DNA from 4 places in the Pseudoalteromonas sp. 31A1 genome. Region 3 is predicted to be linked to each of the others. Evidence: predicted binding sites of a transcription regulator. Region 3 holds the regulator's gene; each other region holds the start of a gene.
What was found. The regulator sigma-54, encoded in region 3, starts transcription at its own class of promoters, with help from an activator protein. The targets are predictions, from matches to a motif close to GTTGGCACGNNNNTNGNNT.

Region 1 (4,824 bases), on a different contig from region 3:
CTGAGTTTGCCGATGTTTACGCTTCATCAGTATTTAGCTCTGGTAAGACTAAAAATGGTGACGGTGTGCAAACAACCATGGTTGCGCAGCAGTTTCATCAAGGCTCACTGCAATTTACAAATAACTCACTTGATTTAGCAATCACTGGTGAAGGTTATTTTGCGATGACCGACGATTTATCTTCGCAAGATTTAACATATACACGTGCAGGTGCATTTAAGCTTAACCAAGATAACTTTATGGTTGACGCAAAAGGTAACTTTTTACAAGCATTCCCAGTTGATTCATCTACAGGTGATACAACGTCGGTAAGTTTGAGCACAACTGATCCAATTCAAATCCCTGATTCGTCTGGTTCACCTCGCGCAACAGAAAATGTATTTTTGTCGTTTAACTTAGATGCAACGGCGGATCCAACAGGTCTAGATTTTGACCCTGCTTCTAGTGGTACTTATAACTCATCTACGTCAACAACGGTATATGATTCACTAGGTGAACCACATATTTTACAATACTTTTTTGCTAAAGAAGATGATGCCGCAGCAGGTGGTACAGATAACAGTTGGGAAGTATACGCAACACTCGATGGCAAAGTAGTTGATGGCACAACTGGTGGAGAACAAACCGCGCCTTATACACCACTTACCACCCTTGGTTTTAACTCAAGTGGTTTACCATCAACAACAGGTGGTGTGGCAAATACAAATACAACTACTTTTGATGAAATACTACTACCAGCGGGTTCTGGTGCTGGTTTATCAACATTACTAGACAATGGTGCAACTTTCCCAGGTACTGGTATTGAGCTTAACTGGCGCGATGAAAATAACACGGCAGGACGTATCCCAACTCAGTATTCAAGTGGTTTTGAAGTAAAAGCACTCGATCAAGATGGCTCAACGGTTGGTCGTTTAGCCGGAATTGATATAGGAACAGACGGTAAAATTGTCGCTTCTTACAGTAATGGTGACTCAACATTCCTAGGCCAAGTGGCTATGGTACGTTTTCCAAATTCACAAGGGTTATCACAAGTGGGTGATACAAGCTGGAAGCAAAGTATTGATTCAGGTGAACCTGTAGCGGGTGAAGCTGGTTCGGGTACGTTTGGTGGAATTAACTCATCAGCACTTGAGCAATCAAATACTAACCTTACTAATGAGCTTGTAGACTTAATTACTGCACAGCGTAATTACCAAGCAAACTCACGTGCGCTTGAAGTTAACTCAACTATTCAGCAAAGTATTTTGCAGATTCGATAAGCTAAACCCTATTAAATATATGAGGCTGCATTTTTGCAGCCTTTTTTATAAGTCCTCTTTGCAAGCCCTTCTAAATACCTCTCAATGTTGCGTCAAATTTAATCTGGCATCTATTTTGCATTTGTAAGTTCAGAGATTTTTTATGTGAGTCGATACTATGGACAAAATGGTCTACATTGCGGCCTCTGGCGCTAAGCAAAGCCTACAAGGGCTTGCTTTAAAAGCCAATAATTTGGCAAATGCAAATACAACGGGTTTTAAAGCTGACTTTGCGCAGGCGCGTTCTATGCAAGCGTTTGGCGAAGGTTTGCCTACACGTGTATTTTCAATGCAAGAGCGTCCGGGTTCAAACATGGTATCGGGTGGCATTGTTCAAACCGGGCGAGACTTAGATATCGCAATGAGCGATAACGCATGGCTTGCTGTGCAAGATGCCTCCGGTAATGAAGCTTACACCAAAGTGGGTACGTTAAACGTTACAGCTCAAGGCATGCTCGTAACCAGCCACGGTCGTCAAGTTATTGGCGAAGGGGGACCTGTTATTTTACCCGTCCCAGTCGAAAAAATAGGGTTTAGCCAAGATGGCGCTATTCAAGTTCGACCACAAGGCGCCCCCGCTAACTTTTTAGAAGAAATAGACACGCTTAGAGTGGTAGAAGCAAATAGCTCACAGCTCGAAAAAGGTAACGATGGTTTATTTAGACCAAAAGCAAATGTAACAGTAGATACCTCTGCCAATGTAAAAGTTTTAAGTGGTTCGCTTGAAATGTCGAATGTGAACCCAGTTCACGAAATGGTCGACATGATAAGCCACCAGCGCCAATTTGAATTACAAGTGAAATTAATGAAAACAGCTGAAGAAATTGACGAGCGTCAAGATCAGCTGTTACGCATTGTTTAACTTTAAAGTGAGGACACGATTATGAATCCAGCATTGTGGATCAGTAAAACGGGGCTAGACGCCCAACAAACCGATATATCGGTTATTTCAAATAACTTAGCGAATGCGAGTACCGTAGGTTACAAAAAAAGTCGCGCTATATTTGAAGATTTACTTTATCAAAATATTAATCAGCCGGGCGGTCGTTCATCGCAAGATACCGAAATGCCATCGGGCCTAATGTTAGGTGCGGGTGCAAAAGTTGTAGCTAACCAAAAAGAGTTTACGCAAGGCAACATGTTGACCACCGAAAACTCACTAGATTGGATGATTTCTGGCGAAGGTTTTTTTGAAGTACTGCAACCAGATGGCAATATTGCTTACTCGCGCAACGGCCAGTTTACTACCGATGGCGATGGACGAATTGTTACATCGGGCGCAGGTTATGTGATTCAGCCAGAAATGAATGTACCAGATGACGCGCAATCAATTACGGTTTCGCAAGACGGCGAAGTATCTGTACGTGTTGCAGGCCAAGCCGATAACGTGGTCATTGGTCAGCTGACTATTAGTGATTTTATTAATCCGTCGGGTCTTGAGCCAATCGGTCAAAATCTTTATACCGAAACAGCTGTAAGTGGTGCGCCGGTACAAGGTAACCCTGGTGTTGAAGGGTTAGGTAGCATTATTCAAGGCTCACTCGAAACTTCAAACGTAAATGTAACTGAAGAGCTCGTAAATCTAATAGAAACTCAGCGTATTTACGAAATGAACTCAAAAGTAATTTCGGCCGTTGACGAAATGATGAGTTATATCAATCAACAGCTTTAATAGAGTAGGGGGAATTATGCGTAATATTATTTTATTTACAGCGGGCACGTTATTTTTAAGTGGCTGTATGTCTACGCAAAATAGTGAAGTAGTGCAGGACGACCCTTACTACGCACCTATGTACCCCGAGCCTATTTTAGAGCCGCTGGTAGCCACAGGTTCATTGTTTAATACTCATACATCAAACGACTTATATTCTGATAAAAAAGCGCTACGTACTGGCGATATAATTACGGTTAAATTGCAAGAGTCTACTCAAGCAACAAAAGCCGCTAAAACAGAAACAGACAAAGAAACCGACGCAAGCTTAGACCCAGTGATTGGCTTAGGTGGTCTACCTGTAAATATAGGTGGCGATAGTATTCAGTTTGGTATTGGTAGCGATTCGTCGTTTACGGGCGATTCAAAATCAAACCAGTCAAACAGCTTAGTGGGTGATATTTCGGTTAATGTAATGCGCGTTTTACCTAATGGTAACTTAGTTATACGCGGCGAAAAATGGCTAACGCTTAATACCGGTGAAGAGTTTATTCGTTTAGAAGGGCTAGTACGCCCTCAAGACGTAAGCGCCGATAATACGGTTGAATCAAATCGTATTGCTAATGCACGTATTCAATACTCAGGTAAAGGGCAAACGCAAGAAGCGCAAAGTCCTGGTTGGCTTACACGTTTCTTTAGCAGTTCGCTGTTTCCATTTTAGAGGGTAACAACATGAATAGCCTTAAAGCTTTATGTTTAGTTGCGTTATTGGGTTGGCAGTTTACTGCCAGTGCTGAGCGCATAAAAGATGTGTCTATGGTTGAGGGCGTGCGCTCTAACCAATTAGTTGGTTATGGCTTAGTGGTTGGTTTACCGGGCACTGGTGAGCAAAACTCATATACACAACAAAGTTTTAGAGGCATGTTGAACAGCTTTGGTATTACGCTGCCTTCAACTCAAAGTCCTAAAATTAAAAATGTTGCCGCTGTTGCTGTGCATGCAGAATTACCCGCATTTAGAAAGCCCGGGCAAACAATAGATATTACGGTTTCTTCTATTGGTAGTGCAGGCAGTTTACGTGGCGGTACTTTACTACAAACTTTTTTAAAGGGTGTAGACGGTAACGTGTATGCAATTGCACAAGGAAGCTTAATTGTTGGTGGCTTAGGCGCACAAGGCCTTGATGGTAGTAAGGTTGTAATTAACACCCCTACAGTTGGTCGTATACCAAATGGCGCAACAGTTGAACGCACTGTAGAAAGCCCATTTATGCAAGGCGATTACATTACCTTCAACCTAAACCGTCCAGACTTTACAACGGCAAAACGCCTAGAAAAAACAATTAATGACTTAGTTGGCCCAAATAGCGCACAAGCAATTGATTCTGTTTCTATCCGTGTTATTGCACCACGCGATGCATCCCAGCGTGTATCGTACTTATCGACACTCGAAAACTTAGAATTTAAACCAGCTGACATGGCCGCTAAAATTATAGTTAACTCGCGCACCGGTACAATTGTTATTGGCAAAAACGTTAAGCTTCAGCCTGCGGCTATAACTCACGGTGGCTTAACAGTAACAATTGCAGAGCAACAAAATGTGTCACAACCAAACCCGCTAGCAAACGGTGATACAGTTGTCACACAGCAAAGTATTATTGATGTAAACCAAGACGACTCGCGCGCCTTTGTATTTAATCCAGGTGTAAGCCTTGACGATTTAGTTCGCGCAATTAACGAAGTAGGCGCAGCGCCTGGTGACTTAATGGCTATTTTAGAAGCACTAAAAGAAGCCGGCGCAATTAACGGACAGTTAGTTGTTATATAAATAACCCAAGCCAATAAATAACGTATTACTTAAGCCCTATATTTTTGA
Region 2 (4,824 bases), on a different contig from region 3:
GCCAAATGGTGTGTTACACACACGGTAAGCCATCACTTACTACCTGGCAGGTTTTAGAGCGTAACAACAATATTACCCGATTACAGTTATACCCTAAAACAGGGCGAACTCATCAATTAAGAGTCCATTGTGCGCACAGCTTAGGTTTAAACATGCCAATTATAGGCGACACACATTACGGGCAAAAAGCCGATAGATTACATTTACATGCAGAATACTTAGCATTTACTCACCCAATTACGGATAAACGATTAGAGTTTGAAGTAGCCGCAGATTTTTAATAAAAACACATAGCTACAACCACTATATTATGCAATGTATTGGTTTTTATTAATTAAATTGATATCGTTTATGGTCTTTCTATTCAATGATGAGTATAAAAAAACGGTACAAACCCAAGTTTATTAAGTAATGTTAATAAGTACTTCAATAATAAAAATAAGTCAGCAAAGGATTAACATGACTAACAATACACAAATAAAGGTTTTAGGTAATACTTTGTGGGCTAAGTATATTGTTCTCATTTTATTTTTACTTTTAAGTAAGCTTTCCTCAGCTAACGGCGACTCATTAAGTGCAACTTTACACGCACTAGACTTTGACACGACTCAAGTCCTGATCAATAACATAAAACTAAATGAATTAGACTATCTTCAAAATGAAGACAAGCTCACTCAAGCGTTTAAAATAAGCAAAGAGCAAAATTGGAAAAAACTTCATCTAGAAGCGGCCGCTTTGTATGCGGAGTTACTTTTTAGACAAGAAAAATACGAAGCGTTAAACACACACTTATCCTATTACTTAAAGAACAAAGAGTTACCAAATCAAAAAAGTGTATATTTATTATTTCTCGAATCACAACTCAAGTCTCTAGCAAGGGAGGCGAACCCAACTCCAGCACACACGCTAGCCACCAAATTAGAAGAGAGCTTGCAACAGCATTCAACTAAAGAAAAAATCATTATTTTACGAGCACTTGCTTACTATTACACCGATACAGATGCATTGAAAAAGACCCTAAATGTTGCACTAGAGGGGCTAGAATTAGCATTAAAAGATGACGATTCAGCATCTCAAGGGTACTTTTTTAGAAAAATAGCCGATGCATATAATTATCTAAACGAAAAAGACAAAGCCATATATTATGCAAAAAAAGCGGTTGCGGCCTATGAGCAAACACAAGATGGGCTTTTTACTGCAAAAGCATACTGGAGCTTAGGCAATGTATTGCTTGAAGTAGAAAAACCTAAAGATGCCTTAATATACCTAGATAAAGCATTGCTCTATTTTAAAAAAGTTAATATGCAAAAAGGCTTAACCTTTGCTCAGTACTCAATTGCCAATATTGAGTACTTACAAGCAAACTACGATAAAGCTTTAACTTTAACTAAAGAAAACATTGAGCTTGCTCGTTCTGCAGGTGTATACGACATGCAACTCGCATCGCTCATTTTGTTAGCTGACATATATATAAAACAAGATTTAATCGAGAGAGCAAATGAAGCAAACGATGAGGTGTTTTTAAAATTAGATAAATTCAGCCGCAGTATTTATAAAGCCGATTTTTTAAGTAAACGCTATGAGCTAAAGCGACGCCTTAACTACACTGACGAGGCTTTTGAAGCAATTGAACAAAAGCTCCTTTATACAAAAAAACACTACGAAGCAACTAGTGAAAATAATATAAAAACACTACAGGTGCAGTTTGAAGTAAAAGAAAAAGAAGAAAAAATACAGCAACTAGAGTACGCAAAAGACATTAGTGAACTACAAGCTAAAGAAGAGTACCAACAAAAAATAATTTGGCGACTCAGCGCTGCTATTGCATTTATTTTAGTGATTGCTTCATTATTTTTATTTTATCGGCAAGCCCGACAACGTCAAAAATATTACGATATTTCATTAACAGATTATCTAACAAATTGCCCTAATCGCAGAGGAATAATGCGCGCAGCAGAAGCAAAGCTTGGTGAAGGTAAAATGACGATAGCAATTGTTGACTTAGACTACTTTAAAAAAGTTAACGACCATTTTGGTCACGATGTTGGAGATTTAGTTCTTATTGCCTTTGCAAAAGCTGCAAAAGAAACACTATGTAATGATCATCAGTTTGGTCGTTACGGCGGCGAAGAATGGTTATTTGCACTAAATACGGTTGATGAACGAATAATTCGCGATATATTTGACCAGCTCGCCATTAGCTTCGCCAAGCATTGCAGTAATATAGAAGACTTTCCTAGTGATACAAAAATCACCTTTAGTGCAGGGGCCTCTGTAAGTGGCCCTTTAAAAAGCACACTAGATGTTCTTATTAAACATGCAGATAAATTACTTTATAAAGCAAAAGAAAACGGAAGAAACCAAGTCGTTGTTGATTAAATAAACACAGCTAAAAGTATTGGCTCATTTACTTGACTAAAGCCCATCTAAGATCATTTTTTTGATGGTCTTTGCTTTTACAAAATGATCTAATTTATGGGTGTGTATCCACCAAGTAGCAGCTTCCATAAGTAGCGCTGGGTCGTCGTTTTTATTAGCAAAAAATGCATAAAAAGAAAGCCCTACATTTTCGCCTTTAACTGCTATTTTTTTATCGCATACGGTAATTATTTTTGCTCTTAGTTCTTCCCTCATACATACCTTTAATCATATTAATGCTGTATTACTGAAACACGCTATTTAAAACGCTAACGATTAGCTGCAAAAGGCTTCTATCAACCAAGCCATGATTCTCAAGCTCTTTATTAGGCGTATTTACTTTTGCAGCTTTGCATTCATTATCTAATGTCTCATTTTTACGTGTATCGGTTTCGTATGCAATATCTGCTTGTTCCATACATTTTGCCGAGCCTGCGTAAGGCTGTGCCGCACAAGCGCTTAGTAATAAAAAAAGTGGAATTGCTATCAATAATTGCTTCATAACCAATCCTATTTTTACGCAACTTATTTACTTTAAATTACAGCTGCAAGTTAGCCTATTTACTTTTCTACCACCATTACAAAAAATTCAAAAAAGAACGTACCTATAGCATCAAAAAAAGTGTCATTTTTTTCATCCTTTTTAATTTGTGCGCTAATGCATTGATTATAAACTTCTGAGCTTGTTTGAGCGCCATTTCGATCAACCGTTTCAGCCTCTTCAATGCATAAGTTAGGGTCAGAACGTGGGGCAGTACTACATGCACTCAGTAAAGCGCACAGCAATAATGCGGTGATGGGGCTTTTTGTGTTCATCCTTAAACTATCCTATTAAGTTAACGTGCTACCTGCATTTATACCGATTGGTATTATATGTGGGAGTAATACATATAGATTGTACCTAAATAATGTTGCTACTTTATCACTGCAATAAAATAAACAACCAGTAAATATTTGTAAGGTTCTGTAGGGATTTATACTCACTTCTATAATTGAACTACGTAAAAGCCTGAAATTATTGCATTCATATCACTGTAAAATTTACAGTGATAGCAGCCCAAAAATAAAAAATCAAAATAAAAGCAATAAAATACATCAACTTAATATTTGGCATTTAGTTTGCTAGTTAGTGATATAAGCAAATAAATTGTAAAAGGATTAGTTATGAATATTTTTGAAGCACTACGTCATGACCATGACAAACAACGAGAATTGGTAGATGCGCTTATTCAAACGCACGGCGACACAGAGCAGCGCCACACGCTAATGGACGAGCTAAAAACAGAACTAGAACAACACGCAAAATTTGAAGAACGTTACTTTTACAACCCACTTATGTTTGATGACTTAACTCATGAAAAAGCGCGCCACAGCGTAGCTGAACATCACGAAATTGATGAATTAATTGAACAACTTGAAGATACCGAAATGAGCTCGTCTGCATGGTTAGTTGCAGCTAAAAAACTGCATCATTTAGTACATCATCATTTAAGTGAAGAAGAACACGAAGTATTTCAATTAGCGGGTAAAGCACTAACCGAAGGGCAAAAACAAAGCTTGGCAAAGCAGTATAATGATGCAATGCACTAATACTTTTTATTTGTGAGTAACTTTACTCACAAATAATTGAACCACCTTATATACACTCCCTTGTGTACTATTGGTTATAAGCCACTTGGCTTATAACCATTTTTTTAAGCCTATATGCTAACTCTTCTCTAGTAAGGGTGCTTCTGTCGGATCAAAAATTCGATACGCCACTAGCTTTAAACCATCGTTAATAAAAAACCACACCAAAGCATATGCCCACACAGCAAGTGCCCATCCCCATCCTAGTGGGGTCATAAACACACCATAAACAGCAATAAGTGTTGCTATAACTTGCGTGCCAAATACGGCGACCATTAATATAGCAGACGGTTTAATAGACCAAAATGGACCTCGGGTACGCGCTAAAAATATAGTCAAATGCCCTGCTACAGAAAGTAATAAGTACATTAATGTTTGAAGATGAGGACGGTCGAGTTCAAATACTTTATCTCCTAAGTAAAATAAACCAAAGGCTGCAATTGGCCCTACAATTCCCAGCACAGATGCAATACCTAAAACGAGCCGCATATTCCATGTCTCGGGCTTATTTTGATAATGCACATTGTCGTATGCAATAGACAAAATGGCGGCATCGTTAAGTAAAGCAAGCATTACAATCATGACTGCTGTTAACGGATAAAAGTTAAAAATTAATATCGCCATTGTCATAAAGAGTAGTACGCGCAGTGTTTCAGCAACCCTGTAAATAGCGTAACTGTTCATGCGTTGAAATATTTTTCGGCTTTCTTTAACTGCATCAATAATAACCGACAAGCCATCGGTCATTAACACAATTGATGCTGCTGAACGCGCTGC
Region 3 (4,824 bases):
GCCATGATAGACAAAATCAATGCTGATAATATTCAGGTAGATATAAAGCTATTAACAATGCGTTCGGAGCAACCCGTTATCATCACTGGACCCAATTTAAAAATCACTGGTAAAGGCCTAGAAGCCGACTTAAAAACCGAAGTGATAAAACTAATTAACCATACGCGAACCATATATTATGACCAATAAAATATTAAAATCACTTATTATTCCTACACTTATACTAGCGTTTAATAGTAGTGCTGCAGAGCAAAACACGCAACCGGCTGCAAATCAAATTTCAATAAGCGCCGATAAGCAAGAAGGTCAATTAAAAGCTAATGTCGGGATTTTTGAGAAAAACGTTGAAATTATTCACGGTAACCGCCGTATCACAGCCGACCGCTTAGAAGTACATAAACGCGATGAACTTGGCGATAATAAACAATTATTAATTGCTACAGGTAGCCCTGCGCACTTTGAAGAAAAGCAATCAGATGGCACGACTATGAGCGCCAGTGCTGACGAAGTACGTTATGATGTATCTAAGCGTTTTTTAACGCTTGTTGGTAATGCACAAGTATCGCAAGCGGGACAAAAAATAAATGCTAAAAGCATTACCTACGATATAGAGCAGCAGCTAATCAGTGCCGAAAAAGATGAAAACTCAACTGACCGCGTTCACACAATTTTAGTACCAATCGAGACTAAAAAAAGTAAAAAAAGCGACAAAGGTCAACCATGAGCACATTAAAAGCAGAGCTATTAGCAAAGAGCTATAAAGGCCGTGAAGTTGTAAAAAACGTCGGCCTTGAAGTCAAAGCTGGCAGTATTGTTGGCTTACTTGGCCCTAACGGCGCAGGTAAAACTACCACGTTTTATATGATAGTAGGACTTGTACCTAGCGACAAAGGTAAAATATCGATAGACGATAACGATATTACTCTTTTACCTATGCATAGTCGTGCTAGATTAGGCATTGGCTACTTACCGCAAGAGTCTTCAATATTCAGAAAGCTGACTGTTTATCAAAACTTAATGGCCATTTTAGAAACGCGCAAAGAGTTAAATAAACAAGCTAGAGAAGACACTCTCGATAAATTATTAGATGAATTTAGCATACAACACATTCGTGATAGCCAAGGTATGGCATTGTCGGGTGGCGAACGTCGTCGTGTTGAAATAGCACGTGCGCTGGCAGCAGATCCTAAATTTATATTACTGGATGAACCATTTGCAGGTGTTGACCCGATTTCGGTATTAGACATAAAGAAAATAATAGAACATCTTAAAAATCGTGGGATTGGTGTATTAATTACCGATCATAACGTAAGAGAAACCCTTGATGTTTGTGAAAAAGCCTACATTGTTTCTCATGGGGAGCTGATTGCATCAGGTACTCCAGAACACGTATTAAATGATAAAACAGTACGCGATGTTTACTTAGGCGAGCAATTTAGGCTGTAACATTTACGCCATGTCTTTAAGCATCTGCTAGTATTAATTATAACAACATAAAAGGATTGTTAGAGATACATGAGGCAATCACTACAGCTGCGCATGGGCCAGCAACTTACAATGACTCCACAGCTGCAACAAGCTATTCGTTTGTTGCAACTCAGTACATTGGATCTCCAGCAAGAAATACAAGAAGCTCTCGACAGCAACCCGCTATTAGAGGTTGAAGAAGCAGACTATTCAGAAGACGCTGCAGGTAAAAACGAGCAAAAAGCAGATACAGATGACATAACTGTTAGCGCATCTGCCGATGATGCTCCAAGCGAATACGAACAAGATAGTGGTGAAGCACTTGCAAAAGACACGCTAAGTGACGACATGGCTATGGATGTTAGTTGGGATGAGTACATGAGTGCCGCCCCAGCAGCATCATCGGGTCCGATGCCTGAAGACGAATCAATATACCAAGGCGCCTCTACTGAAACGCTCCATGAGTATTTAATGTGGCAGTTACAACTAACGCCATTTAGCCCTACAGACGAAGCTATTGCTATTGCTATTGTAGAAGCCGTCGATGATTCAGGTATTTTAACACTAAGCTGCGAAGAGATTTTAGAAAGCTTTAATCAAGAAAACGAAGATGATAACGAAGTCGAACTTGATGAAATTGAAGCTGTATTAAAACGCATCCAACTGTTTGATCCTGTTGGTATTGCCGCACGTAGTTTACAAGAGTGTTTGTGTATTCAGCTTAACCAGTTTGATAAAGAAACACCTTACATTAATGAAACAAAAATGATTTTAACCGAGCATATTGATTTATTAGCTGCTCGTGACTATCGTACATTAATGAAGAAAACTAAGCTCAAAGAAGAAGAGCTTAAAGAAGTAATGACATTAATACATACTCTTAGCCCTAAACCTGCAGATACTATTGTAAGAGAAGAATCTGAGTATGTTATTCCTGATGTGTCAGTTAAAAAAATTAAAGGCCGCTGGGTTGTTGAGTTAAACCCAGACAGCATGCCTAAAATTCGTGTTAATAGCCAATACGCGGCAATGTCTCGCACTGTAAAATCCAGTGGTGACAGCCAGTTTATTCGCTCGCATTTACAAGAAGCTAAATGGTTTATTAAAAGCTTAGAAAGTAGAAACGACACGCTATTAAAAGTAACAAATTGTATTGTTAAGCAACAACAAGGCTTTTTTGAACACGGTCCTGAAGCCATGAAACCAATGGTTTTAAATGATGTTGCTGAAATGGTAGAAATGCACGAATCAACAATTTCGCGCGTAACAACCCAAAAGTATATGCACACACCCCGTGGTATATTTGAGCTTAAATATTTTTTCTCAAGCCATGTAAGCACCGAAAACGGTGGTGAATGTTCATCTACAGCAATCCGTGCGCTTATCCGAAAATTAATCGCAGCAGAAAACTCAGCAAAACCATTGAGTGATAGCAAAATAGCGGATATATTGGCTGAGCAAGGAATTAAAGTAGCGAGACGTACAATCGCAAAATACCGCGAATCTCTGGCTATTCCACCGTCAAATCAGCGTAAAAGTTTGATTTAAGACGCAAAAAAAAGAGGGTAATGCTTATGCAACTAAACTTAACTGGTCGTCACGTAGAATTAACCGATTCACTAAGAGACTATATTAATACCAAATTTGCGAAGCTAGAAAGACACTCTGATCATATTAATAATGTTCATGTCATTCTCGATGTAGAAAAATTAAATCAAAAAGCAGAAGCCACCATACACGTAAGCGGTGCTGAGCTATTTGCCTCTACAGAACATCAAGATATGTATGCCGCCATTGACTCGTTGATCGACAAGCTCGATCGACAAGTAATTAAACACAAAGAGAAGCTTGCTCGACACTAATATGATGAAATTAAGCTCACTTATATGCCAGGACTGCAGCAAAGCTGCGGTCCTTTTTAATAGCAAAAAAAGAATTTTAGAGTTCATTAGCGAACTTGCTCACGACAAACTTCCGTATTTACCGCAACAAGATATTCTTAATGCTTTAATGAGCAGAGAAAAATTGGGTAGTACAGGTATAGGGCGTGGCATTGCCATTCCTCATGGAAGAATGAGCGGTGCAGAAGAGCCTTTGGCTTTAGTACTCGTTAGCGAAACTCCAATAAATTTTGATGCGATCGATAATCGCCCTGTTGATATTTTCGTCGCACTCATCGTACCAGATGGCGATAACCAGCAGCACTTAAAGACTCTAGCAACCATTGCTGATAAACTAAACAACAAAGATTTTTGTAAACAGTTACGCAGTGCAAAATCAGATACTGAGCTTTACCAAGTTATTGTCAATCAATCATAGTTTTATAAAGGGTGTTAAATGGAGTTAATTATCATAAGCGGCCGTTCTGGTTCTGGAAAGTCGGTTGCTTTACGCGTTGTAGAAGATTTAGGTTATTATTGCGTAGATAATATTCCAGTTAACTTGCTTCCTTCATTAGTTCGCAGTGTGTCTGATAGCTATGATAAAATTGCTGTTAGCATTGATGTGCGTAACATCCCTAAACAACAAGATGAATTTAACGATATTCTTGAATACTTGCCTGGCTTTGCAAAACCTACGTTATTTTATTTAGATAGCGACGATCAAACATTGATCAAACGTTTTTCTGAAACTCGTAGATTACACCCACTATCAATTGACTCGTTGCCTCTTGATTTAGCCATCAAAAAAGAAAAAGAATTACTTGATGTATTAATCACCCGCGCCGACTTTATGATAGATACAACTGATTTAAGCGTTCATCAACTTGCTGAATCTATTCGTGAAAAGATTTTAGGTAAAAAAGATAAGCAACTGATTGTCACGTTTGAATCGTTTGGTTTTAAATACGGTATACCAAAAGAAGCAGATTACGTATTTGATGCACGCTTTTTACCCAATCCACATTGGGAACCTGAATTAAAACCTTTAAATGGGTTAGATCAACCTGTTAAAGATTATTTGGCCAATCACAGCATAGTGCAAAAATTCACATGGCAAATTCAAACATTTGTACAAACGTGGTTACCGCACTTAGAGCGAAATAACCGCAGTTATTTAACCATTGCCATTGGGTGTACAGGCGGACAACACCGCTCTGTATATTTAGCGCAAACTATCGGTGAAAGTTTTGCAATGACACATCCTAATGTAAAAATTCGCCATCGCGAACAAGAAAAATAATATAGCTGAATAATCACCTGTTCAGCTTAGGTAGAGTAAGTTATGCATTGTGAAGACACTTTTTTAATAAAAAACAAATTAGGCTTACACGCCAGAGCAGCTACTGTGCTTGCGCAATTAGCAGTACAATTTGATGCTACAATCACATTATTCCAAGATGACAAAGAAGCCGCA
Region 4 (4,824 bases), on a different contig from region 3:
TTATTGCCGCCTCAAACATTAATACCGATTGGGATAAAGTTGGTTGGCGCGGCATTATGCTAAATAACGGCGTTATGTGGGTTGATACTGACGGTAAAATTATTGCTGTAAATACCCAAAATACTAAAGAGCAGGCACTTGCTAAAAGCTTAATCGAACACGATAAGCAATCCTTGCACGCAAGTATCAACACTTTTGAAAAACCAGTACTTGATTGGAAAACGGCTAACTACCATATTCGTGTTGATGATTTAGGCGATCATAATTATCGGTATGCAGTGTGGGGTATTAATAAAAAGCCAAGTGATAAGCCTGATATGGTTTTACTAAACGGCGATATTACATTTGAGGGTAGCGGCGGGAATCATCACTATACGTTTAAAAATGGTCGCTATAGTTATGTGCTACAAGTAACCATTATTGGCTGCGATACATCACCACCAGGTTGGCTTGAAGTTTATAAAGACGATGAGCGATTACTATTTGAAGATGTTATAAGCACTCATTAATGTATGTTTTAGTATGCTTGATAATGTAGATCTGTTTTTAACAGTAAAACGTTCTAATAATTAGTATTTTTATAAAATAGATCTAAGTGGTAGGCTAAAAGTAGTAAGTATAAAATAGTAAGTAATTAAAAATAGTTCTCGCGCAACAAGGAACCCTCCTGTAAAGCGCTTTGCCAAGGAGTTTAGTATGATCACGCTTACCATTAATGGTAATAAACATGAGTTTTCTGGCGATCCGTCAACGCCAGTATTATGGTATCTCCGAGACGAATTGAATTTAACCGGGCCTAAATTTGGCTGTGGTATGGCTCAGTGCGGTGCGTGTACCGTGCATATTGATGGGGTAGCTCAGCGCTCGTGTGTATTACCGGTAGCGGCAGTCGCGGGGCTTTCAATTACTACAATTGAAGGGCTAAGCGAGCAGGGCGACCACCCAGTGCAAAAAGCCTGGGTTGAGCATAAAGTACCGCAATGTGGTTTTTGCCAGTGCGGCCAAATGATGCAAGCGGCGAGTTTATTAGCTGCCAATCCAAACCCAACTGATGATGAAATAGTAAGCAATATGTCGGGCAATATTTGTCGTTGTGGTACTTATCCGCGTATTCATAAAGCGATTAAATCGGCTGCTAAAACTATTGCGGGCGTGCAATATTTTGACCCAAATGAGCAAGGGGAAGAAGTATGAACGAAACAAATAATACATACTTTGATTTAACCCGCCGTAAGTTTTTAAAAACCAGCGCAATAGGTGCGTTGGTACTTGGTACTTATTTTGTTGGCAGTGCACCAAGAGCATTTGCTGGCGTGTTAGAGCAACCGTCTGAGCTGGCAAAACGCGCAAACTTATTTATTGCACTGCGCCCAGACGGCATGGTTGAAATAACCTGCCACCGCTCTGAAATGGGGCAGCAAATTCGCACTGCAATTGCACAAATAGTTGCCGATGAAATGGAAGCCGCGTGGGATAAGGTTATTGTTATTCAGGGTAAGGGCGATCCTAAATACGGCGATCAAAATACCGATGGTTCGCGCAGTATCCGCTACAACATGCAGCGCCTGCGTGAAATGGGCGCAAGTGTGCGTTACATGATGCAGCACGCTGCTGCTAAGTATTGGAAAGTTGATCCACAAACCTGTACTGCTAATCAACACGTTGTTACACACAGCTCAGGTAAGTCGCTTACTTATAAAGATTTAATCGACTTAGCGCTTACAATAACGCCACCAGAGGCAGACAAGCTAACACTTAAAACGCGTAAAGAATGGCGTTATATAAATACCGGTATGGCGCACATAGATTTAGCCGATTTAGTAACAGGTAAAGCTATATTTGCAGCCGATGTACGCGAACCACAAGCGCTGGTGGCTATAATTGAACGCCCGCCGGTAGTAGGCGGTGTTGTTAAGTCGTTTGATGCCAGTGCTACAAAAGCGATAAACGGCGTTATAGATGTTATTGAAATACCTGCACCAAAAGGCGCACCGCAGTTTCAGCCAAAAGGCGGGGTTGCGATTATAGCTAAAAACACATGGGCTGCATGGCAAGGGCGTAAAGCATTAAAAGTCGTGTGGGATGATGGCAAAAATGGCGATTACAATTCAGAAGAATTTAAAAAGTCATTATTAAAAACAGTACAAACTCCACAGGCAAACATACGTGATAAAGGCGATGCCATGGGCGTGTTGGCTAAGTCGAGCAATAAATTGGTAGCTGATTATTACGCGCCGCATCTTGCTCAAGCCCCAATGGAGCCGCCTTGTGCAACAGCTATGTACAACAAAGACAGTGTTGATATATGGGCTGCTACGCAAAATCCACAAGCCGATATGAAAACAGTGGCTGCAATGCTTGGCATGGATGAGAGCAAAATTAATGTTCACGTTACCATGTTAGGGGGCGGTTTTGGGCGTAAGTCAAAACCTGACTTCTCAGCAGAAGCGGCTTACCTTTCAATGAAAGTAGGCAAACCTATTCGTGTTCAATGGACGCGTGAAGACGACATACAACATGGTTTTTACCATGCAGTTTCGGCTCAGCACATTGAAGCATCGCTAGATAAAAATGGCGCTATAGAATCGTATTTACACCGCACCGCGTTTTCACCAATTACCTCTACCTTTTCAGAAGGGGCAACTACGCCAGGAAGCTTTGAACTGCGCTTAGGGTTTACCGACAACCCAATTAACACACCTAACATGAAGTTAGAAAACGGTGATGCGCAAGCCAAAGCACGAATTGGTTGGATGCGTTCTGTATCAAATATTTTTCATGCCTTTGCTATTCAGTCATTTATTGGCGAAGCAGCGCACAAAGCGGGTCGCGACCAAAAAGACTATTTATTAGAAACTATAGGTCCAAGCCGAATCCTTGATGTAACTGAGCAAAATGCCACATACGATAATTACGGTGGCGATAAAGCGGTTTATCCTCTAGATATTGGCAGACTGCGCCATGTTATTGAAAAAGTAGCTGACATGAGTAAGTGGGGGCGAGAGCTACCTAAAGGTCGAGGTTTAGGTATTGCAGCGCATAGAAGCTTTTTAACTTACGTAGCGACGGTAGTTGAAGTAGCAGTGTCGGATACTGGCGATTTAAAAGTAATTAAATCGTGGGTTGCCATTGATGCGGGTACGGTTGTAAACACCGACACCGTTAAAAACCAAACCCAAGGTGGCTCTATTTACGGTATTACAACTGCAATCAGCGATGGTATTACCTTTGATAAAGGGCGCGTACAGCAAAGTAACTTTCATGATTATCGCGTACCGCGTATGAGCGACGCACCGCTTGAGATTGACGTTGAAATTGTACAAAGTGATGCACCACCAGCAGGGGTAGGCGAGCCGTCTACACCAGTTTATGCGCCAGCATTATGTAATGCTATTTTTGCAGCGTGCGGAAAGCGTATTAGGCAGTTACCGATTGGTAACCAATTAAAAGCGTAGCTAAATAACCTACAGCTTAAACAAAAAAACCGCCAAATGGCGGTTTTTTTAAAAGCGGTTAACGCGTTTTAACGACCTTTTTCAAACTCATCAACTTCACGCTCTGCTTCTTCTTTAGATTTACCGTATTGCTGCTGAATTTTACCAACTAGCTCTGTACGGCTACCTTCAATTTTATCTAAATCGTCGTTGGTAAGATCGCCCCATTTTTGTTGAGCCTTACCTTTAAGTTCTTTCCAATTACCTTCGATACGATCGCTGTTCATAAGTTTATCCTTACTTTAGGTTAGTGAATTAACTGTCAGTTATAAAGTAGCAAGCCTTGTACCAAAGAATAATAATGGTTTTATTGTTTTTATTATCAGTTGGTTATATTTTTATGTTGAGCGATTTTGTTTTTAATATTGCGCTATTTATTAAAAAATATACATAGCAGCCTGTAATTATTGCTGACATAAGTTACGCCGCTTTGATGTAACTCATTCTTAAATTTTTGTTTTAAGCTAATATGCAGGTATTAAACAAAGTAGTTAACCTGAGTGAGTTATGAATACAAAAACGTGTGAATACGGAGTGGATGACTGCTCATACAAAATGGCAGGTGAGTTAGCAGGTATTACACAATTGGTGAATGCGTTTTACGATAATATGGAAACTTTAAAAGAGGCTGAAAATATAAGGAGTATGCATTCAAAAGATTTATCAGCATCACGTAAAAAGCTCGCTTACTTTTTGTCGGGCTGGTTAGGTGGTCCTAAATTATACGCTGAACATTTTGGCAGTATAAATATTCCTCAAGCGCACAAACATTTACATGTAGGCATTGATGAAAGCGGTGCATGGTTGTTATGCATGCAAAAAGCGGTTGATGAGCAGCCTTACGAAGCCTCATTTAAAACTTACTTAATGGAGCAATTACGCGTACCGGCTGATCGAATTAGAATGGTATCCGGTAGTTAATAGCAATTATTAATAAACATCAATCGCAGCTAGGCTTTGGTTTTTTGTTACAATGCCTGCAAAGCAATTTAGGGTAAATAGCTGTGCTGCCGGTTCAAGACATATATCAACAACTCGTTACTACATTACAAAGTAATCCTATTACGTTATTACAAGCGCCGCCTGGTGCTGGTAAGTCTACGTGGTTACCACTACAACTTATGCGCGACGGGCATTTTAAACGCATTGTAATGCTAGAGCCACGCCGTTTAGCCGCGCGCAATATTGCCAGTTACTTAGCAAAGTGCCAAAACGAGAGTGTTGGGCAAAGTGTAGGTTTGCGGATTAGGGGCGAGAGTAAAGTCAGCGCTAATACGCGCCTTGAAATAGTAACCGAAGGCATGCTTACACGCATGCTGCAAAACGACCC

Region 1: the regulator sigma-54 is predicted to act here: its motif matches at 1,362-1,380, upstream of GQR52_RS19425 (flagellar basal body rod protein FlgF).
Region 2: the regulator sigma-54 is predicted to act here: its motif matches at 3,525-3,543, upstream of GQR52_RS15100 (hemerythrin domain-containing protein).
Region 4: the regulator sigma-54 is predicted to act here: its motif matches at 3,769-3,787, upstream of GQR52_RS11300 (CsbD family protein).

Annotation. Positions count from the first base shown of each region.
Region 1 is NZ_WTKY01000035.1:12,587-17,410, forward strand. Features, by position in the region: gene flgE (flagellar hook protein FlgE) at 1-1,259, shown strand, start outside; gene GQR52_RS19425 (flagellar basal body rod protein FlgF) at 1,417-2,160, shown strand; gene flgG (flagellar basal-body rod protein FlgG) at 2,182-2,970, shown strand; gene flgH (flagellar basal body L-ring protein FlgH) at 2,987-3,670, shown strand; gene GQR52_RS19440 (flagellar basal body P-ring protein FlgI) at 3,682-4,776, shown strand.
Region 2 is NZ_WTKY01000017.1:33,729-38,552, forward strand. Features, by position in the region: gene GQR52_RS15075 (RluA family pseudouridine synthase) at 1-281, shown strand, start outside; gene GQR52_RS15080 (GGDEF domain-containing protein) at 460-2,379, shown strand; gene GQR52_RS15085 (DUF6500 family protein) at 2,416-2,634, opposite strand; gene GQR52_RS15090 (hypothetical protein) at 2,663-2,920, opposite strand; gene GQR52_RS15095 (hypothetical protein) at 2,980-3,234, opposite strand; gene GQR52_RS15100 (hemerythrin domain-containing protein) at 3,583-4,008, shown strand; gene GQR52_RS15105 (plasma-membrane proton-efflux P-type ATPase) at 4,126-4,824, opposite strand, start outside.
Region 3 is NZ_WTKY01000003.1:332,163-336,986, forward strand. Features, by position in the region: gene lptC (LPS export ABC transporter periplasmic protein LptC) at 1-189, shown strand, start outside; gene lptA (lipopolysaccharide transport periplasmic protein LptA) at 179-724, shown strand; gene lptB (LPS export ABC transporter ATP-binding protein) at 721-1,446, shown strand; gene GQR52_RS05410 (RNA polymerase factor sigma-54) at 1,516-3,015, shown strand; gene hpf (ribosome hibernation promoting factor) at 3,042-3,329, shown strand; gene ptsN (PTS IIA-like nitrogen regulatory protein PtsN) at 3,334-3,786, shown strand; gene rapZ (RNase adapter RapZ) at 3,805-4,650, shown strand; gene GQR52_RS05430 (HPr family phosphocarrier protein) at 4,693-4,824, shown strand, end outside.
Region 4 is NZ_WTKY01000010.1:122,005-126,828, forward strand. Features, by position in the region: gene GQR52_RS11285 (hypothetical protein) at 1-509, shown strand, start outside; gene GQR52_RS11290 ((2Fe-2S)-binding protein) at 697-1,194, shown strand; gene GQR52_RS11295 (molybdopterin cofactor-binding domain-containing protein) at 1,191-3,455, shown strand; gene GQR52_RS11300 (CsbD family protein) at 3,524-3,721, opposite strand; gene GQR52_RS11305 (group II truncated hemoglobin) at 4,002-4,415, shown strand; gene hrpB (ATP-dependent helicase HrpB) at 4,499-4,824, shown strand, end outside.